One region of the Bradyrhizobium sp. GW821-FHT13H06 genome, then DNA from elsewhere that is predicted to be linked to it. Evidence: predicted binding sites of a transcription regulator. Region 1 holds the regulator's gene; each other region holds the start of a gene.
The links. Region 1 encodes PhoB, which activates phosphate uptake and scavenging genes when phosphate is short. Its sites were predicted from a motif close to TGTCATNNANCTGTCAT; they were not measured.
Positions count from the first base shown of each region.

Region 2: the regulator PhoB is predicted to act here: its motif matches at 2,120-2,136, upstream of AC1RQP_RS05205 (DUF47 domain-containing protein).
Region 3: the regulator PhoB is predicted to act here: its motif matches at 3,702-3,718, upstream of AC1RQP_RS15000 (DUF2794 domain-containing protein).
Region 4: the regulator PhoB is predicted to act here: its motif matches at 4,525-4,541, upstream of AC1RQP_RS04795 (RNA degradosome polyphosphate kinase).

Region 1 is NZ_JBXAPN010000017.1:16,660-24,093, forward strand. Features, by position in the region: gene pstA (phosphate ABC transporter permease PstA) at 1-633, shown strand, start outside; gene pstB (phosphate ABC transporter ATP-binding protein PstB) at 630-1,451, shown strand; gene phoU (phosphate signaling complex protein PhoU) at 1,463-2,179, shown strand; gene phoB (phosphate regulon transcriptional regulator PhoB) at 2,194-2,901, shown strand; gene AC1RQP_RS38280 (GcrA family cell cycle regulator) at 3,142-3,654, opposite strand; gene AC1RQP_RS38285 (aspartate aminotransferase family protein) at 4,113-5,321, shown strand; gene argF (ornithine carbamoyltransferase) at 5,321-6,256, shown strand; gene AC1RQP_RS38295 (Hsp33 family molecular chaperone) at 6,398-7,417, shown strand.
Region 2 is NZ_JBXAPN010000001.1:1,078,151-1,085,584, reverse strand. Features, by position in the region: gene AC1RQP_RS05220 (ABC transporter substrate-binding protein) at 1-116, shown strand, start outside; gene AC1RQP_RS05215 (branched-chain amino acid ABC transporter permease) at 189-1,052, shown strand; gene AC1RQP_RS05210 (branched-chain amino acid ABC transporter permease) at 1,054-2,022, shown strand; gene AC1RQP_RS05205 (DUF47 domain-containing protein) at 2,178-2,822, shown strand; gene AC1RQP_RS05200 (inorganic phosphate transporter) at 2,892-3,899, shown strand; gene sugE (quaternary ammonium compound efflux SMR transporter SugE) at 3,892-4,206, opposite strand; gene AC1RQP_RS05190 (peptide chain release factor 3) at 4,364-5,986, shown strand; gene AC1RQP_RS05185 (UCP034077 family protein) at 6,152-6,694, shown strand; gene AC1RQP_RS05180 (NnrU family protein) at 6,895-7,434, shown strand, end outside.
Region 3 is NZ_JBXAPN010000003.1:533,427-540,860, reverse strand. Features, by position in the region: gene AC1RQP_RS15015 (ABC transporter permease) at 1-1,203, shown strand, start outside; gene AC1RQP_RS15010 (Bax inhibitor-1/YccA family protein) at 1,474-2,265, shown strand; gene AC1RQP_RS15005 (GNAT family N-acetyltransferase) at 2,489-3,019, shown strand; gene AC1RQP_RS15000 (DUF2794 domain-containing protein) at 3,266-3,637, opposite strand; gene AC1RQP_RS14995 (DUF1223 domain-containing protein) at 4,226-5,002, opposite strand; gene acnA (aconitate hydratase AcnA) at 5,236-7,434, opposite strand, start outside.
Region 4 is NZ_JBXAPN010000001.1:991,170-998,603, forward strand. Features, by position in the region: gene AC1RQP_RS04765 (autotransporter outer membrane beta-barrel domain-containing protein) at 1-570, opposite strand, end outside; gene AC1RQP_RS04770 (cold-shock protein) at 952-1,158, shown strand; gene purN (phosphoribosylglycinamide formyltransferase) at 1,251-1,904, opposite strand; gene purM (phosphoribosylformylglycinamidine cyclo-ligase) at 1,904-2,977, opposite strand; gene AC1RQP_RS04785 (CDP-alcohol phosphatidyltransferase family protein) at 3,134-3,676, shown strand; gene AC1RQP_RS04790 (P-loop NTPase family protein) at 3,784-4,461, shown strand; gene AC1RQP_RS04795 (RNA degradosome polyphosphate kinase) at 4,616-6,805, shown strand; gene ppx (exopolyphosphatase) at 6,821-7,434, shown strand, end outside.

The DNA.
Region 1 (7,434 bases):
CTGATCATGACCGCGATCGGCGTCGGTATCGGCGCGCCGCTCGGCATGTTCGCCGGAACCTATCTTGCCGAATACGGCCGCAACGACAAGCTGACCTCGGTCATCCGTTTCATCAACGACATCCTGCTCTCGGCGCCCTCGATCATCATCGGCCTGTTCATCTACGGTGCGGTCGTGGTGCCGATGCGAGGCTTCTCGGCCATCGCTGGTGCGCTGGCGCTCGCCGTGATCGTGATCCCGGTCGTGGTGCGCACCACGGAGGACATGCTGCTGCTGGTGCCGAACCCGCTGCGTGAAGCCGCCAGCGCGCTCGGTCTGCCGCGTTCGCTGGTGATCAAGCGCATCGCCTACCGTGCGGCGCGCTCCGGCCTCATCACCGGCGTGCTGCTCGCCACCGCCCGCGTCGCCGGCGAAACCGCACCGCTGCTGTTCACCGCGCTGTCCAACCAGTTCTTCAGCCTGAGCCTGGACAAGACGATGGCCAACCTGCCAGTGACCATCAACAACTTCGTGCAGAGCCCCTACGCCTACTGGAAGCAACTCGCCTGGAGCGGGGCGCTGCTGATCACCCTGACTGTGCTTGCCCTGAACATTGGCGCCCGCATCCTTGGTGCCGAGAGGACCGCAAAATGAGTGAAATGTCTATTTCCGTAAGCGCGCCGACCGTTCATCCCGGCTCGCAGCCGCTGCCCGAGGCGCCTGCCAAGGTCACCGCGCGCAACCTCAATTTCTACTACGGTGAGCACCATGCGCTGAAGAACATCAATCTGGCGCTCGGCACCAATCGCGTCACGGCCTTCATCGGCCCGTCCGGCTGCGGCAAGTCGACCCTGCTGCGCATCTTCAACCGGATGTACGACCTCTATCCGGGCCAGCGCGCCACCGGCCAGCTGTTGCTCGACCACACCAACATCCTCGACCCCAAGCTCGACCTCAATCTGCTGCGCGCCCGGGTCGGCATGGTGTTCCAGAAGCCGACCCCGTTCCCGATGACGATCTATGAGAACATCGCCTTCGGCATCCGCCTCTACGAGAAGATCTCGAAGTCCGAGATGGACGGTCGCGTGGAGAAGGCGTTGCGCGGCGGCGCGCTGTGGAACGAGGTCAAGGACAAGCTCAACGCCTCCGGCCTGTCGCTCTCCGGCGGCCAGCAGCAGCGCCTCTGCATTGCCCGCACCGTCGCGGTGCGGCCCGAGGTGATCCTGTTCGACGAGCCGTGCTCGGCGCTCGACCCGATCTCGACCGCCAAGGTCGAGGAGCTGATCCAGGAATTGTCCGAGAACTACACGATCGCGATCGTCACCCATAACATGCAGCAGGCGGCGCGCGTCTCCGACAAGACCGCCTTCATGTATCTCGGCGAGTTGATCGAGTTCGACGACACCAGCAAGATATTCACGTCGCCGAGCGACCGGCGCACGCAGGATTACATCACCGGCCGGTTCGGCTGAGGAGACGGAACATGGGTTCTGAACATACCGCAAAGGCTTTCGATACCGACCTCCAGGAACTCACGCGCCTGGTCGCCGAGATGGGCGGCATCGCCGAGCGCATGATCGTCGATTCCGTCGACGCGCTGATCCGCCGCGACGTCACGCTCGGTCAGCGCGTCGTCGCCACCGACGCCGAACTCGACACGCTGCAGAAGCGCATTGAGGAGCGCGCCGTGCTCACCATCGCCCGCCGCCAGCCGATGGCCGTTGATCTGCGCGAGATCGTCGGGGCCATGCGCGTCGCGACCGATCTCGAGCGCATCGGCGATCTCGCCAAGAACATGGGCAAGCGTGTCGCAGCGCTGGAAACGGATTTTCATCCGCTGAAACTGTTCCGCGGCCTGGAACACATGACCGACCTCGTGCAGCAGCAGGTCAAGTCGGTGCTGGACGCCTATGCCGCGCACGATCTGCCGGCAGCGATGGCGGTGTGGAAGGGCGACGAGGAAGTCGACGCCATCTGCACCTCGCTGTTCCGCGAACTCCTCACCTACATGATGGAGGATCCGCGCAACATCTCGTTCTGCATCCATTTGATGTTCTGCGCCAAGAACATCGAGCGGATCGGCGACCACGCCACCAACATCGCCGAGACCGTGTTCTACATGATCGAGGGCCAGGCGATCACCGACAAGCGGCCGAAGGGCGACATGACGAACTTCGCCACGACGATCCCGAATACCTAAGGAGCGACGACAACATGGGCGCACGCATTATGGTGGTTGAGGACGAGGAAGCTCTCACCGAGCTTCTTCGCTACAACCTCGAAGGCGACGGCTATGACGTCGAGACGGTGATGCGCGGCGATGACGCCGACACCCGCCTCAAGGAGCACATTCCCGATCTGATCGTGCTCGACTGGATGCTGCCGGGCCTGTCGGGCATCGAGCTGTGCCGGCGGCTGCGCACCCGGCCCGAGACCAAGCAGCTGCCGATCATCATGCTCACCGCGCGCGGCGAGGAGAGCGAGCGGGTGCGGGGTCTTGCGACCGGCGCCGACGATTACATCGTCAAGCCGTTCTCGGTGCCGGAGCTGCTGGCGCGCGTGAAGGGTCTGCTCAGGCGCGCCAGCCCCGAGCGGCTCGCCACCGTGCTCGCCTATGGCGACATCGAGCTCGACCGCGACAAGCGCCGCGTGGCGCGTTCGGGCCGGCCGATCGATCTCGGCCCGACCGAATATCGTCTGCTGGAGTTCTTCCTGGAGCATCCCGGCCGTGTGTTCTCGCGCGAGCAGCTGCTCGACAGCGTCTGGGGCCGTGACATCTACATCGACGAGCGCACCGTCGACGTCCATATCGGCCGCCTGCGCAAGCTGCTCAATCTCGGCCGCGAGCAGGATCCGATCCGCACCGTCCGTGGCGCCGGCTATGCGCTGGACGATCGGTTTGCGAAGGCGGAGCAGGCGTAAGGTCGGGTGAGCTGTTTGCTGGCAGCTGTGGCCACAATCTCAGCTGTCGTCCCGGGGCGCGCGTAGCGCGAGCCCGGGATCCATAACCACAGGACCTGGTGTGGCGAAGACTCGGAGTGACCATCCCGCGCAACGATTGCGCCCTGTGGTTATGGATCCCCGCGTTCGCGGGGATGACACCGAGCAACTGGAGCCGTCATCGTGTGACGGCTGCGGTCTTGATCAGAGAATTCCGCGAGCTCAGCGCGTGCCCGGCTTCGCCGGTGCGCGGCGGCGATCCGCCGCCGGCTGATACGCCACGCGCGAATGCTGGGCGCAGTAGGGCAGGCCGGAGAGCGCCTTGCCGCCGCAGAAGAAGAAATCCGGGCTCGAGGGATCGCCGACCGGCCAGTGGCAGGTCGCCTCGTTCAGCTCCAGCAGTGACAGCCGCTGGCTCATCGGCACCACATTGTCGTAGGTGACGGGTTCGGCCTCGACCTCGACCTCGAAGGCCTGCGCCAGCGCGGTGTTGCCGCGGGCGACGGGGCGGGTCACCCGCATCATGTGCTGCGCGGGCCGCGCCTTGCGCGGCCGGGGCGCTGCCGATGAAGGGCTCTTGGCGCGGCCGGACAAGCCGAGCCGGTGCACTTTGCCGATCACGGCATTGCGGGTCACATTGCCGAGCTCCGCCGCGATCTGGCTGGCCGAAAGTCCGGCCTCCCAGAGCTTTTTCAGCTGCTCGACGCGATCATCGGACCAGGTCAAAACCGTCATTGCACCCTTTCCCTCGCTGCGCGCCTGCCATCCTGGGGCCTTCGCAGCGATTGCCTAAGCCTTCAAAAACCCGTGCCGCCAGAATCCCTTAAGGCTCGCCGGGCGCGCTCAAGACGCCCGAACGTTTACGCCGGTACATGAGGACTTAAGGGATCAGAACTGCTGCACGAGATGTCGTATCTGACAGTCCAAACGCTACAATATGGCGTGACTCCCGCGCAAGAGTCCGCCGACTCGCGTCCACATGTTCCGTGGTGAAAAACCCGCAAAATCGGCACCGCAAGACTACGGATTCAGCGTTTCGCGGGGCTTTCCGGGCGGCATTGACACCCGTCTTGCCAGGCATAAGATAGTGCTACGTGCCGCCCTTAAAAGGCGGCACGTTTCGTTTTCCGGGCCGGTCAATGGTGCGTTGCGTAATGCACGCGTCACACCGTCCGCAACATTCAAGTGACGTCATGACCAACAGCGCCGCGCCGCATTTGCTCCCCGTTTTCGCCAGGGCCGACCTCGGTTTCGAGCGCGGAGAAGGCTGCTGGCTGATCGCGACCAATGGCGATCGCTATCTCGATTTCACCTCCGGCGTGGCGGTGAATGCGCTCGGCCATGCGCATCCCACGCTGGTCAAGGCGTTGCAGGAGCAGGCGACGAAGCTCTGGCACATGTCGAACCTGTTCCAGAGCCCGGACGGCGAGAAGCTCGCGGCGCGTCTGTGCAATGAAAGTTTTGCGGACTTCGTGTTCTTCTGCAATTCCGGCGCCGAGGCGCTTGAAGGTGTGATCAAGCTGGTGCGCCACCATCACTTCTCCAAGGGGCATCCTGAGCGCTATCGCATGATCACATTCGAGGGCGCCTTCCATGGCCGCACGCTGGCGACGCTGGCCGCCACCGGTTCTGCAAAATATCTCGAGGGCTTCGGCCCGCCGATGGACGGCTTCGACCAGGTGCCGCATGGCGATCTGGAAGCCGTGAAGAAGGCGATCGGCCCGAACACCGCCGGTATTCTCATCGAGCCGATCCAGGGCGAGGGCGGCGTTCGTTCTGCGCCTCCCGCATTCCTGAAGGCACTGCGCGAGCTCTGCAACGAGCGCGGCCTCTTGCTCGCCTTCGACGAGGTGCAGACCGGCATGGGCCGCACCGGCGAACTCTTTGCCTACAAGCGCACCGGCGTCGTGCCCGACGTGATGTCGCTTGCGAAGGCGCTCGGTGGCGGTTTCCCGATCGGCGCGGTGCTCGCCACCGCCGACGCTGCACGCGGCATGGGGCCGGGCTCGCACGGTTCGACCTTCGGCGGCAATCCGCTCGCGATCTCGGCTGCCAACGCCGTGCTCGATGTCATGCTCAAGCCCGGCTTCTTCGATCACGTGCAGAAAATGTCGCTGCTGCTGAAGCAGAAGCTCGCCTCCGTGATCGATCGCCATCACGATGTCGTCAGCGAGGTGCGCGGCGAGGGGCTCCTGATCGGCATCAAGGCCGTGGTGCCCTCGGGCGATCTCGTCGCGGCGCTGCGCGCCGAAAAATTGCTCACCGTCGGAGCCGGCGACAACGTCGTGCGCTTCCTGCCGCCCTTGATCGTTACCGAGGCGGAGATCGAAGACAGCGTCGGGCGGCTCGAACGCGCCTGCACTGCGATCTCGTCCAGCCAGACCAAGCGGGCGGCAAGCTGATGAGCAAGACGCCCAATAAAGCTCCAAAGCACTTTTTGGACATCAACGAGCTGCCGCTGTCGGAGCTCAAGAGCATGCTCGCCGCCTCGTCCGCCATGAAGGCGAAGCAGAAGGCGCACCAGCCGGTCAGGCCGCTCGAAGGCAAGACGCTGGCGATGATTTTCGAGCGGCCCTCGACGCGGACGCGGGTGTCGTTCGATGTCGCCATGCGCCAGCTCGGCGGTGAGCCCATCATGCTCACCGGCGCCGAGATGCAGCTCGGTCGCGGCGAGACCATTGCCGATACCGCGCGGGTGCTGTCGCGCTATGTCGATGCGATCATGATCCGCATCCTCAATCACGAGGCGCTCCTGGAGCTTGCGGCCTATGCGACCGTGCCCGTGATCAACGGCCTGACGCGGCGGTCGCATCCCTGCCAGGTGATGGCCGACCTCATGACCTATGAGGAGCATCGCGGCCCGATCGAGGGCAAGACGGTGGCCTGGACCGGCGACGACAACAACGTGCTGGCGTCCTGGGCACATGCCGCCGAGCGCTTCAAATTCCAGCTCAACGTCGCAACACCTCCGGAGCTCGCGCCGAAGAAGGCAATGCGCGACTGGATCAAGACGTCAGGCGCGCCGATCGTGCTCGGCACCGATCCGGAAGCCGCCGTGCGCGGCGCCGATTGCGTCGTCACCGACACCTGGGTGTCGATGGGCGACAAGGAGGGCGAGCACCGCCACAACGTGCTCAAGCCCTACCAGGTCAATGCCAAGCTGATGTCGCTGGCCAAGCCCGATGCGCTGTTCATGCACTGCCTGCCGGCCCATCGCGGCGAGGAGGTCACGGATGACGTGATCGACGGTCCGCAATCGGTCGTTTTCGACGAGGCCGAGAACCGCCTGCACGCGCAGAAGGGTATTCTGGCCTGGTGCTTCGACGCGGTGAAATAGCGGGGGCGTGTGGTGGCGTTGCTGTCGCCCCGCGCACCGCTGTCGTCCCGGACCAGCGCTCGCTTGTCCGGAGCGATCGCGGAATATGTGGTGGTCGCCGCCCCCTTCCATTTTCAGCCCTCCGACCCCAGATAACGCGCCATGGTTTCCCAATCCCCTGACATGAAAACCGGGCCTGAAGGCCCGGTTCGCGCACCATCGGCGGTTCCGATCGACGACGCCGTGCTGCCTTACGAGGTCGACGCGCTCGATGTGCGCGGGCGGCTGGTGCGGCTCGGCCCGGCGCTCGACGATATCCTGACCAAGCACGATTATCCCGCACCCGTCGGCAAGCTGCTCGGTGAAGCCATCGTGCTGACGACGTTGCTCGGCACCGCGCTGAAGTTCGAAGGTCGCTTCATTCTTCAGGCCCAGACCGACGGTCCGGTGTCGTTCCTGGTCGTCGACTACATGGCGCCGGATCGCCTGCGCGCCTATGCACGCTTTGACGCCGAGCGCCTCGGCGAGGCCAAGGACGCCGGCATGCAGTCTGGCGCGCTGCTCGGCCGCGGCCATCTCGCCATGACCATCGACCAGGGCCCCGACATGAGCCGCTACCAGGGTCTGGTTGCGCTCGACGGCGGCAGCCTGGAAGACGCCGCGCACGAATATTTTCTCCGCTCCGAGCAGATCCCGACGCGCGTGCGCCTTGCGGTCGGCGAGGAGTGGCGCTCGAGCGACGGCGGCAAGCATCGCTGGCGGGCCGGCGGCATGCTGATGCAGTTTCTGCCGAAGGCGCCGGAGCGCGCCCGGCAGGCCGATCTGCATCCCGGCGATGCGCCTGAAGGTGTCGAAGTGCACAGTGTCGCCGAAGACGACGCCTGGGTCGAGGCGCGTTCGCTGATCGAGACCGTCGAAGACGTCGAGCTGATCGATCCCGAACTCTCGGGCGAGCGGCTGCTCTACCGTCTCTTCCACGAGCGCGGCGTGCGCGTGTTCAATCCGCAGGTCCTCAAGGCGCAGTGCTCCTGCTCGCGCAATGCGGTCGCCTCGATGCTCAAGAGCTTTTCGCCGGACGATCGTGCCGCAATGGTCAAGGACGACAAGGTCGTCGTCACCTGCGAGTTCTGCTCGTCGGTGTACCAGTTCTCGCCCCACGAGGCGGGCGTGGAAGACGCCTAACGCGGCATCCTCGCAAG
Region 2 (7,434 bases), on a different contig from region 1:
AGAAGCCCTCGGAGTCCAAGGGGCCATGGGACTTCTACAAGCTGGTCGGCACGGTGCCGGGCGACCAGGCTTTCACGCCGCTGGCCGAGAGCAAGTGCGCGCTGTTGAAGAAGTAAGATAACGGCCCGCAGGCCTCGAGGCCTGCGGGCGACTTTCAGGGAACGCCGAAGGGACCGGGTGCGGGATCGATGCAGGCTCTATACGCTCAGCTACTGGTGGGACTGATCAACGGCTCGTTCTACGCGCTGCTCAGTCTCGGGCTTGCCGTGATCTTCGGCATGCTCAACATCATCAATTTCGCCCATGGCGCGCTCTACATGATGGGCGCCTTCGTCGCCTATTTCCTGCTGAACCTCGGCGGGATCAACTACTGGTGGGCGTTGCTGCTCGCGCCCATCATCGTCGGCATCTTCGGCATGATCCTCGAGCGGACCATGCTGCAATGGCTGACCGGGCTCGATCATCTCTACGGCCTGCTGCTGACCTTCGGCATTGCGCTGATCGTGCAGGGCGTGTTCCAGAACTATTTCGGCTCCTCCGGCCTGCCTTACGCCATTCCGGACCAGCTCAAGGGCGGCATGAATCTCGGCTTCATGTTCTTACCCGTCTATCGCGGCTGGGTCGTCGTGTTCTCGCTGGTGGTGTGCCTTGCGACCTGGTTCCTGATCGAGAAGACGCAGCTCGGCGCCTACCTGCGCGCCGCCACCGAAAATCCGACGCTGGTGCGCGCTTTCGGCATCAACGTGCCGCGCATGATCACGCTGACCTACGGTCTCGGCGTCGGCCTTGCCGCGCTCGCCGGCGTGCTCTCGGCGCCGATCAACCAGGTGCGACCGCTGATGGGCGCCGACCTCATCATCGTGGTGTTCGCGGTGGTCGTGATCGGCGGCATGGGATCGATCATGGGCTCCATCATCACCGGCTTCGCGCTCGGTGTGATCGAGGGCTTGACCAAGTATTTCTACCCCGAGGCCTCCAACACCGTCGTGTTCGTGCTGATGGTGCTGGTGCTCTTGGTGAAGCCAACGGGATTGACGGGAAGGGCGGCCTGAGATGACAACCCTGACGGACGACACACTGCCGGTGACCCCTCGCGCGATGCGCGACGAGATGATCGTGTTCGTGGTGATGGCGCTGTTGCTGGCGGCCGTGCCATTCACGGGAGTCTATCCCTTCTTCGTGATGCAGGCGCTGTGCTTTGCGTTGCTTGCCTGCGCCTTCAATCTGCTGATCGGCTACGGCGGCCTGCTGTCCTTCGGCCACGCGATGTTCCTGGGCACGGCGGGCTATTGCAGCGCGCATGCGCTGAAGGTGTGGGCGCTGCCGCCGGAGCTAGGCATCCTCGTCGGCATCGCTGCGGCGTTCGTCCTGTCGATCATCACCGGCTACATCTCGATTCGCCGCCAGGGCATCTATTTCTCGATGATCACGCTGGCGCTGTCGCAGCTCCTGTACTTCATCTATCTCCAGGCCCCATTCACCCACGGCGAGGACGGCATCCAGGGCATCCCGCAGGGGCACATGTTCGGCATCTTCGATCTCTCCAAGCCGACGGTGCTCTATTACGTCGTGCTGGCGGGCTTCCTTGCCGGCTTCCTCCTGATCTTCCGCATCATCAACTCGCCGTTCGGCGAGGTGCTGAAGGCGATCCGCGAGAACGAGCCGCGCGCGATCTCGCTCGGCTACCGCACCGACCAGTACAAGTTCCTGGCCTTCGTCCTGTCGGGCACGCTGGCGGGCTTTGCCGGTTCGCTGAAGGTGTTCGTGGCGCAGAACGCCTCGCTCACCGACGTGCACTGGACGATGTCGGGCGAGGTCGTGCTGATGACGCTGGTCGGTGGCCTCGGCACCATCTTTGGCCCCGTGGTCGGCGCTTTCGTCATCATCGCCATGCAGCAATATCTGGCGGGTTTCGGCCAGTGGGTGACGGTGATCCAGGGCGCGATCTTCGTGATCTGCGTGCTCACCTTCCGCCGCGGCGTCATCGGCGAAATCGCGCATTACTTCCGCAGGTCGCTCTAAGCGATTGATCTTGCATCAATTTCACTGGTGCATGAAAGCGGTGGATGACCCGGCTCCGCGGGCGTGAGATGACACGCGCGCGGATCGAAAATGGTCTATGACAGTTTCATGACAGCCCTCCGGGCCTGACCATTTCCAACCGGTAGCCTATCCCCATGATGCGTTGGTTTCGTGCGTTCCTGCCCAAGGAAGAACGGTTCTTCGACCTGTTCGACCGGCATGCCCAGACGGTGATCCAGGGCGCGATCGCGCTCCAGGGCATGCTCAATGGGGGCGAGGAGACGCCGGTCTATTGCCAGCGCGTCAACCAGTTCGAGAACGACGCCGACAACATCACCCGTGAGGTGCTGACGGCGGTGCGGCGCACCTTCATCACCCCGTTCGACCGCGGCGACATCAAGAACCTCATCACGTCGCTTGACGATGCCATCGACCAGATGCAGCAGACGGCCAAGGCGGTCATGCTGTTCGAGGTCCGTACCTTCGAGCCGCCCATGCGTGAGATCGGCGGGCTCCTGATCGAATGCGCCAATCTGGTCGGGCGTGCGCTGCCGCTGATGCAGTCGATCGGCCCGAACGTCGCCATGCTGACCGCCATTACCGAAGAGCTCGGCAAGCTGGAGGGCCGGGTCGACGATCTCCACGACATCGGCCTGAAGGAGCTGTTCCTGAAGCATCGCGAGGGCAATGCGATGGACTTCATCGTCGGCGTCGAGATCTACGACCACCTCGAGAAGGTGGCCGATCGCTTCGACGACGTCGCGAACGAGATCAACAGCATCGTCATCGAGCAGGTGTAACGCATGATCCGGAAAAGTGTCCTGCGGTTTTCCGCTCAGATCATGCGCAAGGTGTAAGGCAGGGCCGCCGTGGATGCCGCGTTGGGTCTTCCCATCCTGGTCGGCTTGATCGCCGTCGCGCTGCTGTTCGACTTCCTGAACGGCCTGCACGACGCCGCCAATTCGATCGCGACCATCGTCTCGACCCGCGTGTTGCGGCCGCAATTCGCGGTGTTCTGGGCCGCCTTCTTCAATTTCATCGCCTTCATGGTGTTCGGACTGCACGTCGCCCAGACCATCGGCACCGGCATCATCGATCCCGCGGTCGTCGACGCCCAGGTGATCTTCGCAGCGCTCGTCGGCGCGATCGTCTGGAACCTCGTGACCTGGGCGCTCGGCATCCCGTCCTCGTCGTCGCACGCGTTGATCGGCGGCCTCGTCGGCGGCGGCATGGCCAAGGCGGGGATTTCGGCCGCGGTATGGAGCGGCCTGTCCAAGACGGTGCTGGCAATCGTGCTGTCGCCGCTGGTCGGCTTCCTGCTCGCCATGATGCTGGTGGCGATCGTGTCCTGGGCCTCGGTGCGCTCGACGCCGTTCGCGGTCGATCGCGCCTTTCGCATCCTGCAATTCGCCTCCGCCTCGCTCTATTCGCTCGGCCATGGCGGCAACGACGCGCAGAAGACCATGGGCATCATCGCGGTGCTGCTGTATTCGCAGGGTCATCTCGGCAGCGAGTTCTCGGTGCCGTTCTGGGTGGTGCTGTCCTGCCAGGCGGCGATGGCGCTTGGCACGCTGATGGGCGGCTGGCGCATCGTCCGCACCATGGGCCTGCGCATCACGAAATTGACGCCTATGCAGGGCTTTTGCGCCGAAACGGGGGGCGCCGCGACCCTGTTCATGGCGACCTATCTCGGAGTTCCCGTCTCGACCACCCACACCATCACCGGCGCCATCGTCGGCGTCGGCGCCGCCCGCCGCGTCTCGGCGGTCCGCTGGAACGTCGCGAGCTCGATCGTCTATGCCTGGGTGATCACGATCCCGGCCTCGGCCATCGTCGCGGCGCTGACGTGGTGGCTGGTCCAGATCTTCGTCAAGTGACGAGCTTCAGTCCGATGATCCCGGCGACGATCAGGGCGATGCTGGCAAGGCGCATGGCCGTTGCCGGCTCGCCGAACAGGACGATGCCGAGCGTCGCAGTGCCCACCGCGCCGATGCCGGTCCAGACCGCATAGGCGGTTCCGACCGGAAGCGATTTGAGCGCAAGTCCGAGCAGGATGACGCTGCCGGCCATGGCAACCAGGGTGATCACCGACGGCACAAGCTTGGTAAACCCCTCAGTGTATTTCAGGCCAATCGCCCACGTGATCTCGAGAAGGCCGGCGACAAACAGGATGCTCCAGGCCATGACGGCCCTCCATTTCAGGCAGGGTCGTCCCCGCGGCTGAGGTGCTGAGAAACGGAAGGCCGTCCTTCCCGAAAGCCGATATGGGGCTGGCCGAATGGCTCCGCAATCACCAAATGAGGCTTGATCAGGCCCGTTTTCCCTGCCACACGCTCCCGCCATGTCCGACATCGCCATCACCACAGCCGAATCGCCGGCCCGTTCCCCGCTTGCCGCTGAAGTGGCGCGGCGGCGGACCTTTGCGATCATCTCCCACCCTGACGCCGGCAAGACCACGCTGACCGAAAAACTGCTGCTGTTCGGCGGCGCCATCAATCTCGCCGGCCAGGTCAAGGCCAAGGGCGAGCGGCGCAATACGCGTTCGGACTGGATGAAGATCGAGCGCGAACGCGGCATCTCGGTCGTGACCTCGGTGATGACCTTCGAGTTCGAAGGCCTCGTGTTCAACCTCCTGGACACGCCGGGCCACGAGGACTTTTCGGAAGACACCTATCGCACGCTCACCGCGGTCGATTCCGCCGTGATGGTGATCGACGCCGCCAAGGGCATCGAGGCGCGCACCCGGAAGCTGTTCGAGGTGTGTCGCCTGCGCGACATTCCGATCATCACCTTCATCAACAAGATGGACCGCGAGAGCCGCGACGTTTTCGAGCTGCTCGACGAGATCGAGAAGACGCTGGCGCTCGATACCACGCCGATGACCTGGCCGGTCGGTCGCGGCCGCGACTTCCTCGGCACCTATGACGTCGTCAATGGCGGCGTGCGCCTGCTCGAAGGCGGTGGCGCCAAGACCGGTGCGGCGCAGCAGATCGAGATCGAGGAACTCGCCAAGCTCAACGCCAATCTCGACGTCGCTGCCGTGAAGGACGAGCTCGAACTCGTCACCGCGGCGTCAAAGCCGTTCGAGCTCGCGGCGTTCCGCGAAGGTCATCTGACGCCGGTCTATTTCGGCAGCGCGCTGCGCAATTTCGGCGTCGGCGACCTCCTGGAAGGTCTCGGCAAGTTCGCGCCCGAGCCGCGTGCGCAGGACAGCGACCAGCGCAAGGTCGAGGCCACCGATCCGCGCATGAGCGCCTTCGTGTTCAAGATCCAGGCCAACATGGATCCGAACCACCGCGACCGCATCGCCTTCGCTCGTCTGTGCTCCGGCAAGCTCAGCCGCGGCATGAAGGCGAAGCTCGTGCGCACCGGCAAGAGCATGCCGCTGTCGAGCCCGCAATTCTTCTTCGCCCAGGACCGCTCGGTCGCGGACGAAGCCTTCGCAGGTGACGTCGTCGGTATTCCCAACCACGGCACGCTGCGCATCGGCGATACCCTGACGGAAGGGGAAGATTTCAACTTCGTCGGCGTACCGAGCTTCGCTCCGGAAATCGTCCGCCGCGTCCGTCTCACCGACGCGATGAAGGCGAAGAAGCTGAAGGAAGCGCTTCAGCAGATGTCGGAGGAGGGCGTGGTGCAGGTGTTCCGCCCGCGCGACGGCGCGCCGGCGCTGGTCGGCGTGGTCGGGGCGCTCCAGCTCGACGTGCTGAAGGCGCGGCTCGAGGCGGAGTATTCGCTGCCGGTCGAGTTCGAGGTCAGCGAATTTCAGCTGGCGCGCTGGGTCTCCTCGGAGGACCGCAAGAAGCTCGACACCTTCATCGCCGCCAACACCTCCAGCATCGCCGACGACGTCGACGGCGATCCCGTGTATCTCGCCCGGAACGAATTCTATCTCGGCTACACCAGGGAGCGCGCCGAGGGCATCGAGTTCAGCAACGTCAAGGACGTCAAGAAGAAGGGGTAGGGCAGCCACGTCCCTCCGCCGCGCAGCCATACCCTCCGCTACCATGCCCCGGCTTGACCGGGGCATCCAGGAGCGGATTTGAACGCGTATGTGAACGAGCGCAGGCTTGATACACGCGCGGCCAGTGCCACTTTCCATCGGGACGGGTACCGTGGTTTCGTGGTCATGTGGCGCACTCTCCTTGTACTCCTCCTTGTGACAATCCTGCCGGCATCGGCCGATGCATGGCGCCGCCCTCTCGAAGAGGAGCCGTTCTCGTATGAGCCGTGCGGCGGGCCGTTTCAGGGACCTTGCATCACCGAAATTCCATTTCCATTCGGCGAGACTCTCCAGCTCACGGTCGAGAGCGTTCCATCGCAAGCCGACATTGCGAAGTACCGGCGGCCCGATCATGACCTTGATACGATCGGCGATCTCTTCGCCGAGCTGCGTTCGTGCTGGTCACCTCCTCCCGCTGACGATGCGCGGGCGGGCATGCAGATGTCGGTGCGGTTCAGCCTCAACCGGTCGGGCGGTCTGATCGGCCCGCCGCGCATGACATTTGCGACCGCGGGCGTCCCCGCCGACACCCGCGCAACCTATCTCAATGCCATCAACGCATCGTTGAAGGCCTGCCTGCCGCTGAAATTCACCAGCGGCTTTGGCGGCGCGCTGGCGGGCAGGCCGATCGCGATCCGCTATGTCGACAATCGCGAGCTTGCGAAGTAGCACCGCTCTGTCTCCTCATCCTGAGGAGCGCGCACCGCGCGCGTCTCGAAGGATGAAAGGCCCCGCTGTCGCGACAGCCGGGCCTGCATGGTTCGAGACGGCGCTGACGCGCCTCCTCACCATGAGGAGGAAGAGTTGCGACCGCGAGCCAATCGATGATACCTCAGAGGCGGGGGCTGTGGCCAAAAGGGGAGGATGTCGTGGGTCTGCTGGTCATGATCCTGGGGCTTGCGCTGTTTTTTGCGGCGCATGTGTTCACAACCAAACGCGAGATGCGCGCCGAGGCGATCGCAAGGCTGGGCGAGGGGTCCTACAAGATCCTCTATTCGCTCATCTCGCTGGCGGGGCTCGCGATGATCATCTGGGGCTATGCCCAGTATCGCGCCACCGGCTGGATCGACGTCTGGTATCCGCCGAAGGCCATGAAGCACATCACGCTCGCATTGATGCTGCCCGCGGTCATCCTGGTGGTCGCGTCATATCTGCGCGGCCGCATCTATGTGACATTGAAGCACCCGATGCTGGCGGGCATCAAGCTGTGGGCTGCCGCGCACCTGCTCGCCAACGGCGATCTCGGCTCCATCATCCTGTTCGGCTCGTTCCTGGGCTGGGCCGTGTATGACCGTATTTCGCTCAAGCATCGCACCGACGCCGGCGGCCCGCCGATTCCGGTCGGCGGCATCACCAACGATCTGATCGCAGTGGCGGTCGGCATCGTCGCCTATTTGGCGCTGGCGTTC
Region 3 (7,434 bases), on a different contig from region 1:
ATCGCCGCCCTGCTGATGACCATCGCGCGGCGGCTGCCGCGGACGCGGCTGCCGATGCTGCGCCTGGCGATCGCCAACATCCACCGGCCCGGCGCGCTGACGCCTTCGGTCGTGCTGTCGCTGGGGCTCGGGCTCGCCGTGCTCGTCACCATCACCCAGATCGACGGCAATCTGCGCCGGCAGTTCCTCGCAGCTCTGCCCGATCAGGCGCCATCCTTTTTCTTCATCGACATTCCGAGCGCGCAGGCCGAGCAGTTCGACCTCTATCTGCGCCAGATCGCGCCCGGCGCGAAGGTCGAGGACGTGCCGATGCTGCGCGGGCGCATCGTCGCCGCGCGCGGCGTCCGCGCCGAGGAACTCAAGCCGACGACCGATTCCGAATGGGTGCTGCAGAGCGACCGCGGCCTGACCTACACCGGCGAGCTGCCGAAAGGTTCCAAGGTAGTCGAGGGCGAATGGTGGAGCGCCGACTATTCCGGGCCGCCGCTGGTCTCGATGGAGAAGAAGATCGCCGACGGACTCGGCCTCAAGCTCGGCGACGAGATCGTGGTCAACGTGCTCGGCCGCGACATCCCGGCGAGAATCGGCAATCTGCGCACCATCGACTGGCAAGGGCTCGGCATCAACTTCGTCCTGGTCTTCTCGCCGAACGCCTTCAAGGGCGCCCCACATACCCATATCGCAACCCTGACCGAGGCCGGCGGCAATGCCGCGGGTGACGGCAAGATCATCAAGCAGGTGGCCGACGCCTATCCGATGGTGACGAGCGTGCGCGTGCGCGAGGTGATGGAGACGGTCGGCTCGGTGGTGACCAACCTGGCGCTGGCGATCCGCGGCGCCAGTGCCGTCACCCTGATCTCGGCGATCCTGGTGCTGGGCGGGGCGCTCGCAGCCGGCCACCGCCACCGGGTCTACGATGCGGTGATCCTGAAGACCCTGGGCGCGACGCGGCTGCGGCTGCTCGGCGCCTATGCGCTGGAGTACCTCCTGATCGGGTTCGCCACCGCGGTGTTCGGCGTGATCGCTGGCAGCATCGCGGCCTGGATGATCGTGACGCGGCTGATGACGCTCAGCTTCGTCTGGCAGGCCGGCAGCGCGGCCGGCGTGGTCGCGGCCGCCCTCGTGGTCACCGTCGGGCTGGGACTCGCCGGCACGCTGCTGGCGTTGAACAAAAAGCCCGCGACGGTGTTGCGGAATTTGTGACAAAATGTAGCGGGTCGCCGCGCGGGAGCGGAATCGCACGATTCCTGCGATTAACCATGGCCGCCCGTCAGGATTGTAGCCGAGGGCGACATTCAGCCGCGCGTGGACGGTTGCACCGAATGTGTTAGTTTCCCACATATCGGATGGGTTCGGAGACCCGATTGTTAGCTAGAATTTAGTCGGCAGCGATTGGTAATCCGAGATAGAATTTGACGAACCGGCGGCATGGCGACCCTCATGCCGGACCGGCCAACCAGCGGGATTTCGACCATGTCGGACCTAGACCGTAACTACGCTTCTCCTTTCGGCAGGGCCGCCGGGCGTGTTGACGCCGCGACGGTCGATGCCGGCCTGCGCGCCTACATGCTGCGCATCTACAACTACATGACCATCGGCTTGGCCATCACTGGCCTGGCCGCCCTCGGCGTCTACATGGCCGCCGTGACCGACGTTGCGACCCCGGAAGCGGTCCGCGTCGGCAAGCTGTTCCTGACGCCGTTCGGCTACGCCATGTTCGTCAGCCCCCTGAAGTGGCTGTTCATGCTCGCGCCGCTCGCGATGGTGTTCGTGATCTCGGCGGGCATCAACCGTCTCGCCCCCTCGACCGCCCAGATCCTGTTCTGGGTGTTCTCGGCGCTGATGGGCATCTCGCTGTCGTCGATCTTCCTGGTGTTCACGCACACCTCGATCGTGCGGGTATTCTTCATCACCGCGGCGACCTTCGGTGCGCTGAGCCTGTACGGCTACACCACCAAGCGTGACCTCACCGGGATGGGTTCGTTCCTGTTCATGGGCCTGATCGGCATCGTCCTCGCCAGCCTGGTGAACCTGTTCCTGGCCAGCTCGATGCTGCAGTTCATCGTGTCGGTGGTCGGCGTGCTGGTGTTCTCGGGCCTCACCGCCTGGGACACGCAGCGGCTGAAGAACGACTACATCTACGGCTACGCCTCGGCCGGCGGTGACATCGCAGAGCGTGCGGCCATCACCGGCGCGCTGTCGCTGTACCTGAACTTCATCAACCTGTTCACGCTGCTGCTGCAGCTGCTCGGCCAGCGCGAGTAAGCGCAACGACGAGAGAGAACGGACATGAACCCCGGCCGAAAGGCCGGGGTTTTTGTTTGTGGACCCATGCCTCTCCTCGTCATTGCGAGGAGCCCTTGCGACGAGGCAATTCAGAGTCCCTCCGCGGATGCATTTCTGGATTGCTTCGCTTCGCTCGCAATGACGGGTGCTGAGGCAGCCGGGGCTCTTCCAGCCTCCGTGCGAACGCTCTAATCTCCGCGCCATGTCCGCACCCGAAATCAGGCCCACCACCGAGGCCGACCTTCCCGCCATCACCGCCATCTACCAGCAGGCCGTCCGCGAGGGCACGGCGACATTCGAGCTGGAGCCGCCCGACCTCGCCGAGATGACGCGTCGCTACCGCACGCTGATCGACGGCGGCTATCCCTATTTCGTCGCCATGCTCGACGGCAGCATTGCCGGCTACGCCTATGCCGGCGCCTACCGGCCGCGGCCGGCCTACCGCTTCACGGTGGAGAACTCGATCTATCTCGATCCCTCCTTCCACCGCCGCGGCGTCGGCTCGTTGCTGCTGGAACGGCTGATCACCGAATGCGAGGCGCGCGGTTTTCGCCAGATGATCGCGGTGATCGGCGATTCCGCCAACGCCGGATCGATCGGCGTGCACACCAAAGCCGGCTTCAAGATGATCGGCACGCATCCCAATGTCGGGCTGAAATTCGGCCGCTGGCTGGACACGGTGATGATGCAGCGGGACCTCGGCGAGGGCGCAAGCACGGTGCCGGAGAGGTAGGTTCTGTAGCCCGGGTGAGCCAACGGGTCGGCGCAAAGCGCCGCCCGATGACAGGCTCCGCGATACCCGGGAACGCTGCGAGACAAGACCCGGATGTCGCTTCGCTCATCCGGGCTACGAAGTTCGCGCACATCACGGCTGCTGCAGGATGGGCAAAGCGAAAGCTGCCCACCAAACGTAACGATGGCGAGAGATCGTGGGCACGGCGCTTTGCGCCTTTGCCCACCCAACGCACCCTTCGTACGGCTACACCACCGCCAGCTTCCGATCGATCACCAGCAACACCCGCTCGAGCTCATGGCCGCGGCGCAGGATCAGCCCGGTCGCCGAGATCACGCTGTACATGCCCTGCTTGCGCGCGAGCCGCGGGTCCTTCTCGATGCGATAGATCGGCACCTCCGAGGCGCGGCGATAGACCGAGAACACGGCGCGGTCCTTCAGGAAATCGATGGCGTAGTCGCGCCATTCGCCGTCGGCAACCATGCGGCCGTAGAGATTGAGAATCCGGTGCAGCTCGAGCCGGTTGAACGTCACCCGGTTCGGCTGCGCATTCGCAGCGGCGGGGCGCGCCGCCGCGCGCTGCTCGCTCGGATCGGCATCCTCCGACATCAGGCTCATGGGAAGCGCCTCCTCATCGCACGCCATGACCGCGTCCGCGAAGACCGTCCCCGGAACCGCGCTCATGACAATTGCATGATTGCGCCAACCGTTCCGCGCCGCAAGGGGGCTCAACCCACCGAATCCGCTGCGAGTCAGGGCACACGCAGGGGTGGAACTTTGTCGCGGCAAACCGTCACGGGATCGTTAGCAGGAATCATAGTATCGCCGCTTTTCCGCCCACCGCCCGCCGCCCTGCACTGCGATAAAGAGTCCTGTGCGTTGACCCGGTCCTTTCGGTTCCGGATTCCTCAGCCCCCAGCCCCCCGGGGTCGAACAGGATCGGGTCTGTGCGCACGGCAAGGAGGGCCAACGCGAGTTGGTCCTTTTTTGTTTGTGTTGTTTCTATCGCGGCGAGTGACGGTCTCTCCAAACATCTCCGGAAAGACACTCTCCCCTCATCCTGAGGGCCGCGCTCTACGCGCGGCGTCTCGAAGGATCAAAGGCCACGCTGCGGGAGCAGGGCCTGCATGGTTCGAGACGGCGCTGACGCGCCTCCTCACCATGAGGGTTGAAAAGTGTTCGAGTCGGAAGAGTCGAAGCGCGCCTTCAATGCAGCGACGTGTAGGCCGCACCAAGCATCGGGCCGGGCTTCTCCCGGCTGCCGTCCTGGACATAGACCACCGCGCCGTCGACGCCATCGCGCGTGAGGTTCTCGATCGGCACCGTCCAGCTTTCCGGACGGCCGGTCCAGTCGCCGACCTTGAGCAGGTTGCGCACCACGTTGTGATAGGTGACCTGCTGTCCGCGATTCTCGCCGCGGGTGATCGCGATCGGCACCGACTTGGCGATCGAGCAGATCCAGACCTCGCCGTGCGAGACCGCGGGCTCCTTGCTTTCGGCCACCGAGACGTTGATGTGCTTGCCCGACAGTGACATCGTCACCGGCACGCTCATCACGCCGGTGCCCTTGTCGGTCTTGCCGATCGCATTCTCGATGCCGGCGCGATCGCTGCCGATGACATGCGTGGAGCCGTTGACGACGGCCTGCGGCGTGTAGACCTCGCGGTCGCCGCGCATGCGCGAATAGGCACGCTGCCGTGCAGAGAAGCGCGAGTCCGCCAGCGTGTCTTTCCAGCCGAGATAGTCCCAATAGTCGATCGGCATGCTCAACGCGATGATCGAGGGGTCTTTCGAGAGATCGCCGATGATCTGGTCGGCGGGCGGGCAGGAGGAGCAGCCCTGCGAGGTAAACAATTCAACAACGGCGCGGGGATCAGCCTGCGCGGGGCGGATGACGGCGACGATCGCGCAGATGCCGAGAGCTCCCGTCCAGAGGGCATTGGACCAGCGCGAAATCGGATGAGAAGCCGTCATTGTCGTCATGTCGAACGCCGCACACCATTGCTCGTGGGAAGGGGAATCTTATCGCCGGATGGTCACCGTAGTCTTACGGGGCACGGTACATTCGTCCGTCCAGCCAACCGTCCAAGGGAAGGTTTTCCGCCGGGCGAGCCCATCTGAAACGTACCGCAAACGCGCGAAGGCGGCCTTTGATAGGCCGCCTTCGTTTAGGCTTCTACTCACTTCGCAGTGAGCCATCGTTCACAAATCCGCGCTTACGCCGCGAGCTTGCGCAGCACGTAGTGCAGGATGCCGCCGTTGCGGTAGTAGTCGAGTTCGTCCAGCGTATCGATGCGGCAGAGCAGCGAAACGCGCTGCAGCGAACCGTCGCCGGAGACGATCTCCGCGGTCAGCTTCTGGCGCGGCTTGAGGTCGCCGACGAGGCCACGCAGCGTGACCTTCTCGTCGCCCTTCAGGCCCAGCGACGACCACGAGGTGCCTTCCTCGAAGGTCAGCGGCAGCACGCCCATGCCGACCAGGTTGGAGCGGTGGATGCGCTCGAAGCTCTGGCAGATCACGGCGCGCACGCCGAGCAGACGCGTGCCCTTCGCCGCCCAGTCGCGCGAGGAGCCGTTGCCGTATTCGGCGCCGGCAAACACCACCAGCGGCACCTGCTCCTGCTGGTACTTCATCGCGGCGTCGTAGATCGACATCTGCTCGCCGTCGGGCCAGTGCTTGGTCAGGCCGCCTTCCGGAATGTTGCCGTCGGCGCCCTTCAGCATGAAGTTCTTGATGCGGATGTTGGCGAAGGTGCCGCGCATCATCACTTCATGGTTGCCGCGCCGCGTGCCGTACTGGTTGAAGTCGGCCGGACGCACCTGGTGCTCGCTGAGATACTTGCCAGCGGGCGAGGTCAGCTTGATCGAACCGGCCGGCGAGATGTGGTCAGTGGTGATCTTGTCGCCGAACATGGCGAGGATGCGCGCCTCGACGATATCGGTGACCGGCTCCGGCTCCTTCTTCATGCCGTCGAAATAGGGCGGGTTCTGCACGTAGGTCGAAGACATGTTCCAGCGATAGGTCTCGCTCTCGACCGTCTTGATCTTGCGCCAATTGGTGTCGCCCTTGAACACGTCGGCATATTTCTTCTTGAAGATCGACGCGGTCACGAACTTCTTCATGAAGGCGTTGATCTCCTTCGTCGTCGGCCAGATGTCCTTCAAGTACACCGGCTTGCCGTCCTTGCCCTCGCCGAGCGGCTCGGCGGCAAGGTTCTTGGTGACGCTGCCGGCGAGCGCGTAGGCAACGACCAGCGGCGGCGAGGCCAGATAGTTGGCCTGCACGTCCGGCGAGACGCGGCCCTCGAAGTTGCGGTTGCCGGAGAGCACGGCGGCCGCGACAACGCCGTTGTCGTTGATCGACTTCGAGATCTCCTCAGGCAGCGGACCGGAATTGCCGATGCAGGTGGTGCAGCCGAAGCCGACCAGGTTGAAGCCGACCTTGTCGAGATGGGGCTGCAGGCCGGAATTGGCGAGATATTCCGCAACCACCTGGCTGCCCGGGGCGAGCGAGGTCTTCACCCACGGCTTGGCCTTGAGGCCCTTCGCCGCGGCGTTGCGCGCGAGCAGGCCGGCGCCGATCAAGACGCTCGGGTTCGAGGTGTTGGTGCAGGAGGTGATCGCGGCGATCACGACGTCGCCATGGCCGATATCGAAATTCTTGCCTTCGACCGGGAAGCGCTTGGTGGGCTCGTCGGCCTTCTTGTACTCGCTGCCGAGCGCAAGCGAGAAGCCCTCCGCGACGGTCGGCAGCGCGATGCGGCCTTCGGGACGCTTCGGGCCCGCCATCGACGGCACGACGTCGCCGAGGTCGAGGGTCAGCGTTTCCGTGAACACCGGATCGGGCGACTTGGCGGTGCGGAACAGGCCCTGCGCCTTGGCATAGGCCTGCACCAGCGCGACGCGCGCCGAGGCGCGGCCGGAGGTCTTGAGGTAGTCGAGCGCGGCGGCGTCCACCGGGAAGAAGCCGCAGGTCGCGCCATATTCGGGCGCCATGTTGGCGATTGTGGCCTTGTCGGCGACCGAGAGATGGTCGAGGCCCGGGCCGAAGAACTCGACGAACTTGCCGACCACGCCGAGCTTGCGCAGCATCTGCGTCACGGTCAGCACGAGGTCGGTCGCAGTGACGCCTTCCTTCAGCGCGCCCTTCAGCTTGAAGCCGACGACGTTGGGCAGCAGCATCGACAGCGGCTGGCCGAGCATGCAGGCTTCCGCCTCGATGCCGCCGACGCCCCAGCCGAGCACGGCAAGACCGTTGACCATAGTGGTGTGCGAATCAGTGCCGACGAGCGAGTCGGGATAGGCCACCTCGAAGGTGCCGGTCTTCTTGCCGACCGTCATCTTCTCCTTCCTGGTCCAGACCGTCTGGGCCAGATATTCGAGGTTGACCTGGTGGCAGATGCCGGTGCCGGGCGG
Region 4 (7,434 bases), on a different contig from region 1:
CGACTGGAGCGCGAGCGGCACGTCGATGTCGGTGTGGCTCTGGTCGATGGAGAAGCCGATGTTGACACCGGGCGCGAGCCGCGCGCCGAGGCCGGCGACGCCGCCAAACGTCCTGCGCTTGTCGCCGACGAAATCGCCCTGCGCCTCAGTGCGGACCGAGATCCCGTAGCCCTCGAACCAGGTACGGTAGCGCGGATCTTCCGTGCTTGCGGAAGCACCGCCGCCGCCGGAATTGGTCCGGAACGATCGGTCGAAACCATTGGCGGCCTGGTTGCCCAGCCGCTCCAGAAATCCCGAGCCGAAATTGAGCATGCTGTTGCCGGCCGACTGATCGTAATTAATCGCGGTCGGCATCGGGACCGGGGTCGGCGACGGTGTGGGCGTCGGGGTGGGTGTCGGGGTCGGAGTGGGCGTCGGACTTTGCGCGAGGACGGATGTCGCGGCCGACATCGTTACGACGAGCGCAAGCGCGATGGCTGCAAACGTGTTGGCGACCGCTGCCGCGATCCGGCGGACGCGGTCCAGCCCGATCGTCTGCCGTGTCCCGGACGGCTGCGAGGTGCAGCGCATGACGACTAAATCCCAAAGCAAAGGGCGGCCCGCAAAAATGCAACACGAGCGGCTCGCGCCGTGTCGCGATTTGTGCCGAACTGCAACGGAGGGTCAACCGGTTGGCCCGCTGTCCCCGAGGCTATTGCCCTCGATTGTGGTTCCGCGGCCACAGGTCGCAAATAGCAGACGATGGTACCAACCGCGGTCTTGAAATTCGCGCTCTGCTTGCTAACGCGCGATTTTCATGTTGCAATATCGGCCACAATCGGAATTGGCCGCTCTGCTGTGCGTTTCGCGACATTGAGACTCAAGACTCGAACAGGCTTCCGGAAAACCCGTTTGTGGCGTGGCACGCGAAAAGCGGCCGCGTCTTTTTTTATCTAGTGGAGGAGACTAGCGATGCCGCAAAAGGGCACCGTCAAATGGTTCAACCCGACCAAGGGTTATGGGTTCATCAAGCCGAACGGCAGCGACAAGGACGTGTTCGTCCATATCTCCGCCGTCGAGCGTGCCGGACTCTCCACCCTCAACGAGAACCAGGCGGTTGAATTCGACCTCGTGGAGAACCGCGGCAAGACATCCGCGGAGAACCTCAAGGTCTCCTGATTTCTCTCGCGTTCGACAAGCGAGAGATCATGACGTTGCCCCCGGCTCTGCCGGGGGATTTTGTTATGCGGCAGGCGCAGCGAGATGTCGCTTCAGCTCACCACCGGCGACACCAGAAAATTCTCCGACGCCGCGCTTCCGTCCGTCCTGCAGACATCGCCCTCGATCCGGACCTTGCCGGTCGCGAGCAGCCGCAGAGCTTCGGGATAGATGCGGTGCTCGACTTCGAGGATGCGCTCTGACAGCGTATCCCCCGTGTCGTGGTCGCTGACGGGCACCGCGCCCTGCATCACGATCGGGCCGGCGTCGGTCTCGGGGATGACGAAATGCACCGTCGCGCCCGACAGCTTGACGCCGGCGCGCAAGGCCTGGCCGTGCGGATCGAGGCCGGGGAAGGATGGCAGCAGCGAGGGGTGGATGTTGAGCATCCGCCCGTACCAGGCCCTGGTGAATTCCGCCGTGAACAGGCGCATGAAGCCGCCCAGACAGATCAGCTCGATGCCGTGCCGATCGAGCGCTGCCTGCAGCACCTTCTCGAAGCCGGCGCGATCCTTGCCGAACGGCTTGCTCTCGATCACCAGCGTGTTGACGCCGCTCGCCCTCGCCTTTTCCAGTCCGAGCGCACCGGGCTTGTTCGAGACGACGAGCGAGATCTCCGCCGGAAAATCCGGCGTGCTGGCTGCCCTGATCAGCGCGGCCATGTTGGAGCCGCGGCCGGAGATCAGGATGGCGACGCGGCGCTTCATCACAGCGCCAGATCGAGGTGGCCGTTGTAGACGACGCGGTGCTCGCCTTCGGCCGGGATCACGGTGCCGAGCTGCGCCACGGTCTCGCCGGCGTCGGTGAAGACCTCGACGACCTCATCGACCTTGTCGGGCTCGACGATCGCGATCATGCCGATGCCGCAATTGAAGGTGCGGAGCATCTCCAGCTCGGCGATGCCGGCCTGCGCCGCCAGCCATTTGAACACCGGCAGCACCGGCAGGCGTGCCAGATCGATGCCGACGCCCAGATCCTTCGGCAGCACGCGCGGGATGTTGTCGGTGAAGCCGCCGCCGGTGATGTGGGCGAGCCCCTTCACCGCGCCGGTCTCGCGGATCGCGCGCAGGCAGGATTTGACGTAGAGCCGCGTCGGCGTCAGCAGCGCGCCGCCGAGCGTCATCACGGGCGCGAACGGCGCCTGTGCCGCGAAGCCGAGACCGGATTGTTCCACGATCTTGCGCACCAGCGAGAAGCCGTTGGAATGGACGCCTGACGAAGCAAGACCGATCACGGCGTCGCCAGCGGCGATGTCCTTGCGCGGCAGCAGCGTACCGCGCTCCGCAGCGCCGACGGCAAAGCCGCCGAGGTCATAATCGCCGTCCTTGTAGAGGCCGGGCATCTCGGCGGTCTCGCCGCCGATCAGGGCGCAGCCGGATTCGCGGCACCCCTCCGCAACGCCCGCGACGATCGCGGCGGTGGCCTCGGGATCAAGCTTGCCGCAGGCGAAATAGTCCAGGAAAAACAGCGGCTCGGCGCCCTGCACCACGAGGTCGTTGACGCTCATGGCAACGAGATCGATGCCGATGCCACCATGCAGCCCGGTCTCGATCGCGATCTTGACCTTGGTGCCGACACCGTCGGTCGCGGCCACGAGGACCGGGTCCTTGAAGCCGGCCGCCTTGAGGTCGAACAGGCCGCCGAAGCCGCCGATCTCGGCGTCGGCGCCCGGCCGTGCGGTGGCGCGCACCATCGGCTTGATCAGGTCGACCAGGCGGTTGCCCGCGTCGATATCGACGCCTGAATCGGCGTAAGTGAGGCCGTTTTTGCGGTCGGTCATGCCCGATTTCCAGTGGGTTTGCGGCTGGTTACGTCGAATTCCGGGGACACGCAATGGCTCGCATGGCGCTCCTGCCTATACTATGTAGATATCAACCGGTTCAGCCTCCCGCGGGGGCCGGATTCGAGGTCAGACCGGGTGCCGGGAAGCGCTTTCGTGAGTATTCCGAACATCATTACCCTGGGCCGCATCATGCTGGTCCCGATCATCGTCTGGGCCATCGTGTCGAGCCAAATGGAGGTGGCGTTCGCCGCCTTCCTGATCGCCGGCATCAGCGATGCCGTGGACGGCTTTTTGGCCAAGCGCTTCAACATGACGAGCGAGCTCGGCGCCTTGCTCGATCCGCTCGCGGACAAGGCACTGCTGGTCTCGATCTACATGGCGCTCGGCATCTGGGGCGCGATCCCGCGCTGGATCGTGATCCTGGTGGTCTCGCGCGACATCATGATCGTCGCCGCCGTGATCGTATCCTGGCTGTTCGACCGGCCGGTCGAAATGAAGCCATCGATGGTGTCCAAGCTCAACACCGTGGCACAGGTGGCGTTCGCGGCGCTGGTGCTGGCGGCGCTTGCCTTCGGCTTCAAGCCGGCACCTTATGATATCATCCTGATGGGTCTCGTCACGATCTTCACGCTCTCCTCCGTGTCGCTCTATCTCGTCGAGTGGCTGCGGCACATGAGCACGATCGAGGCCAAATGAGCCGGGATGCGGCCCCGCAAAAGGCCAAGTCTCGCAAGATCAAGTCCCGCACGATCAAGTCGAACCTCTTCAAACGGGCCGGCGCGCCGGCATGGAGCAAAGCAAGCGTGGCAGGCCGCGTCCATCCCCGACAATTGGCGTTCGCGCTTCCGCATGCGGAGAGCCTCAGCCGGGACAACTTCCTCGAAGGCCCCGCCAATGCGGCCGGTCTCGGCCTGATCGACAGCTGGCCGGAATGGCCGAACCGGATCATGTGGCTGGCCGGCCCCGAAGGAAGCGGCAAGAGCCATCTCGCCGCGATCTGGGCCGAGGAAGCCGGCGCCCGCTCGACCACGGCCAATGCGCTGACCGCGGCAGGCGTTCCGGGCGCGCTCGCCACCGGCGCGCTGGTGGTCGAGGATCTCAAGGCCAAGGATTTTGACGAGCGCGCCCTCTTTCACCTGATGAACCTCGCCCGCGAGGACGGCGCCTATGTCCTCCTCACCGGACGCGAGGTGCCGGCCGCGCTGGAGATCGAGCTTCGCGACCTGCGCTCGCGTCTGCGGGCCGTTCCAGTGGTCGCGCTGCTGCCCCCCGACGACCAGCTCTTTCGCGGCCTCATCGTCAAATTCTGCGCCGACCGCCAGCTCACCGTGGACGAGAGCGTAGTCGGCTATCTCGCCACCCGCCTGGAGCGATCCTCGGCCGCGGCCCGGCAGGCCGTGGAGCTGCTCGACAGCGAAGCCCTGCGGCTCGGCCGCCCGGTGACCCGGGCGCTCGCCGCCGAACTGCTCCGGGACCCCTGATCGGGCCCATGGGCCCCGACGCCTTCCGCAACGGCTTGACGCGGCGGAACGGCGGAACATCAATGTCATCGAAACGTCATCGCTGTAACACATGCTCCCCGGGGTTTTGCGCATAAGTCGCAAAGTGAGGCGAGACAGGATGGACCGACTTCTGATGGACTCTGCGCAAGCCATTGAAATTAAAGAAAAAATTCCGGAGGCCGAGGGCCTTCCGGCGATCGCATCCAGTCCCGAACGGTTCATCAACCGCGAGCTGTCCTGGCTGCATTTCAACCGCCGCGTCCTGGAGGAATCGGTCAATCCCAGCCACCCCGTGCTGGAGCGGGTGCGGTTCCTGTCGATCTCGGCGAATAACCTCGACGAGTTCTTCATGGTCCGCGTCGCCGGCATCAAGGCCCAGGTGCGCGAGGGCATTGCCGAGCGCAGCCCGGACGGCCTGACGCCGTCGGAGCAGCTCGCGCTGATCAACCGCACCGTCTCCCAGCTCGCCTCGGACCAGCAGGCGATCTGGCGCGACCTGCGCAGCGCGCTGGCCGAGGTCGGCATCGTGCTGGTCGACGGCAAGGACGTCTCCAAGTCGGAACGGACCTGGATCGAGGACTATTTCCTCAACAACGTCTTCCCGCTGCTGACGCCGCTCGCGATCGATCCGGCCCACCCCTTCCCGTTCATTCCGAGCCTCGGCTTCACCATCGCGCTCCAGCTCACGCGCGCCGCCGACGGCAAGCAGATGAACGCGCTGATCCGCATGCCCGGCAAGATCGACCGCTTCATCCGCCTGCCCGCCGAGGGCACGGTGCGCCTGATCTCGCTGGAGCAGGCGACCGCCCTGTTCATCAACCGCCTGTTCCCCGGCTACAATCTGCACGGCCAGGGCTCCTTCCGGATCATCCGCGACTCCGAGCTTGAAATCGAGGAAGAGGCGGAGGACCTCGTCCGCCTGTTCGAGACAGCGTTGAAGCGCCGCCGGCGCGGGTCGGTGATCCGGCTCGAGATCGACGCCAAGATGCCGGAGGAGCTGCGCAGCTTCGTGCAGCATGCGCTGTCGGCGGCCGACGACGAGGTGTTCCTGGTCGACGGCGTGCTCGCGATGAACGAGCTCTCCCAGCTCACGCGGCTCGACCGGCCTGACCTCGAATTCACCCCTTACGTGCCGCGCCACCCCGAGCGCGTGCGCGAGCATGGCGGCGACATCTTCGCCGCGATCCGGCAGAAGGACCTCGTCGTCCATCACCCCTACGAATCCTTCGACGTGGTGGTGCAGTTCCTCCAGCAGGCCGCGCGCGACCCTGATGTCGTCGCGATCAAGCAGACGCTCTACCGCACCTCCAACAACTCGCCGATCGTGCGTGCGCTCGCGGAAGCGGCCGAAGCCGGCAAATCGGTCACGGCCTTGATCGAGCTGAAGGCGCGGTTCGACGAAGAAGCCAACATCCGCTGGGCGCGCGATCTCGAACGCGCCGGCGTGCAGGTCGTCTACGGCTTCCTCGAATTGAAGACGCACGCAAAGCTCTCGATGGTGGTGCGCCGCGAGGGCGGCAGCCTCACGACTTACGTCCATACCGGCACCGGCAACTATCATCCGGTCACCGCGCGCATCTACACCGACCTCTCCTACTTTACCTCCGATCCGACCATCGGCCGCGATGCCGCGCGCGTGTTCAATTTCATCACCGGCTATGCCGCGCCCAGCGACCTCGAGAAGATGGCGGTGTCGCCGCTGACGCTGCGCAAGCGCATCATCGAGCACATTCAAGGCGAGACCGCGCATGCGCGGCACGGCTGGACCGGCGCGGTCTGGATGAAGATGAACGCGCTGGTCGACCCCGACATCATCGACGCGCTCTACGAGGCCTCCCAGGCCGGCGTCCAGGTCGAGCTCGTGGTGCGCGGCATCTGTTGCCTCAGGCCCGGCATCCCCGGCCTGTCGGAGAACATCCGCGTCAAGTCGATCATCGGGCGCTTCCTGGAACACGGCCGAATCTACTGCTTCGGCATGGGCCAGGGCCTGCCGAGCGCGAAAGCGGCTGTGTATATCTCGTCCGCCGACATGATGCCGCGCAACCTCGACCGCCGCGTCGAGGTGCTATGCCCGCTGCAAAATCCAACGGTGCATCAGCAGGTTCTCGAACAGATCATGGTCGCCAATCTGAAGGACAATGAGCAGAGCTGGCAGTTGTTGCCGGACGGGTCGTCAACGCGTATGAAGACCGCGAAAGGCGAGGAGCCTTTCAACGTCCACAACTACTTCATGACAAATCCGAGTCTGTCTGGCCGTGGAAAGTCGCTCAAGGAATCCTCGCCGCGTCGTCTCACGCGCCGGAACGAACGTCATCAATCCTGATCGGGGATCTGCGACGTGAAGCGGCCGCGCAAGCGCGGCTCGAGCGTCGCGGTTATCGACATCGGCTCCAACTCGGTCCGTCTCGTCGTCTACGAGGGACTGACGCGGAGCCTCATCCCGATCTTCAACGAGAAGACCCTGTGCGGCCTCGGGCGCGAGGTGCAGAGCACGGGTCTGCTCGCGCCCGATGCCGTCGACAAGGCGCTGACCTCGCTCAAGCGCTTCCGCGCATTGTGCCGCGTGATGCAGGTCGGGCGCGTGTTCGCGATTGCGACCGCGGCCTGCCGCGACGCCTCCAACGGCCCCGACTTCATCGCCAAGGCCGAGCGCATCTGCGCGGTGAAGATCGAGATCCTGTCAGGTCCGCGCGAGGCTCGGCTGTCGGCGCTCGGCGTGATCTCCGGCATCCACCTTCCCGACGGCATCGTCGGCGACCTCGGCGGCGGCTCGCTCGAGCTGATCGACGTTCGCAGGAACAGCGTTCGCAGCGGCGTGACGCTGCCGCTCGGCGGTCTCGCGCTCCAGGACCTCGCGCACAAATCGCTCAAGCGTGCCGATCGCATCGTGCGCGAGGAGCTCGATGAGTTGCCGCAGCTCACCGCGGGCCGCGGTCGCACTTTCTACGCCGT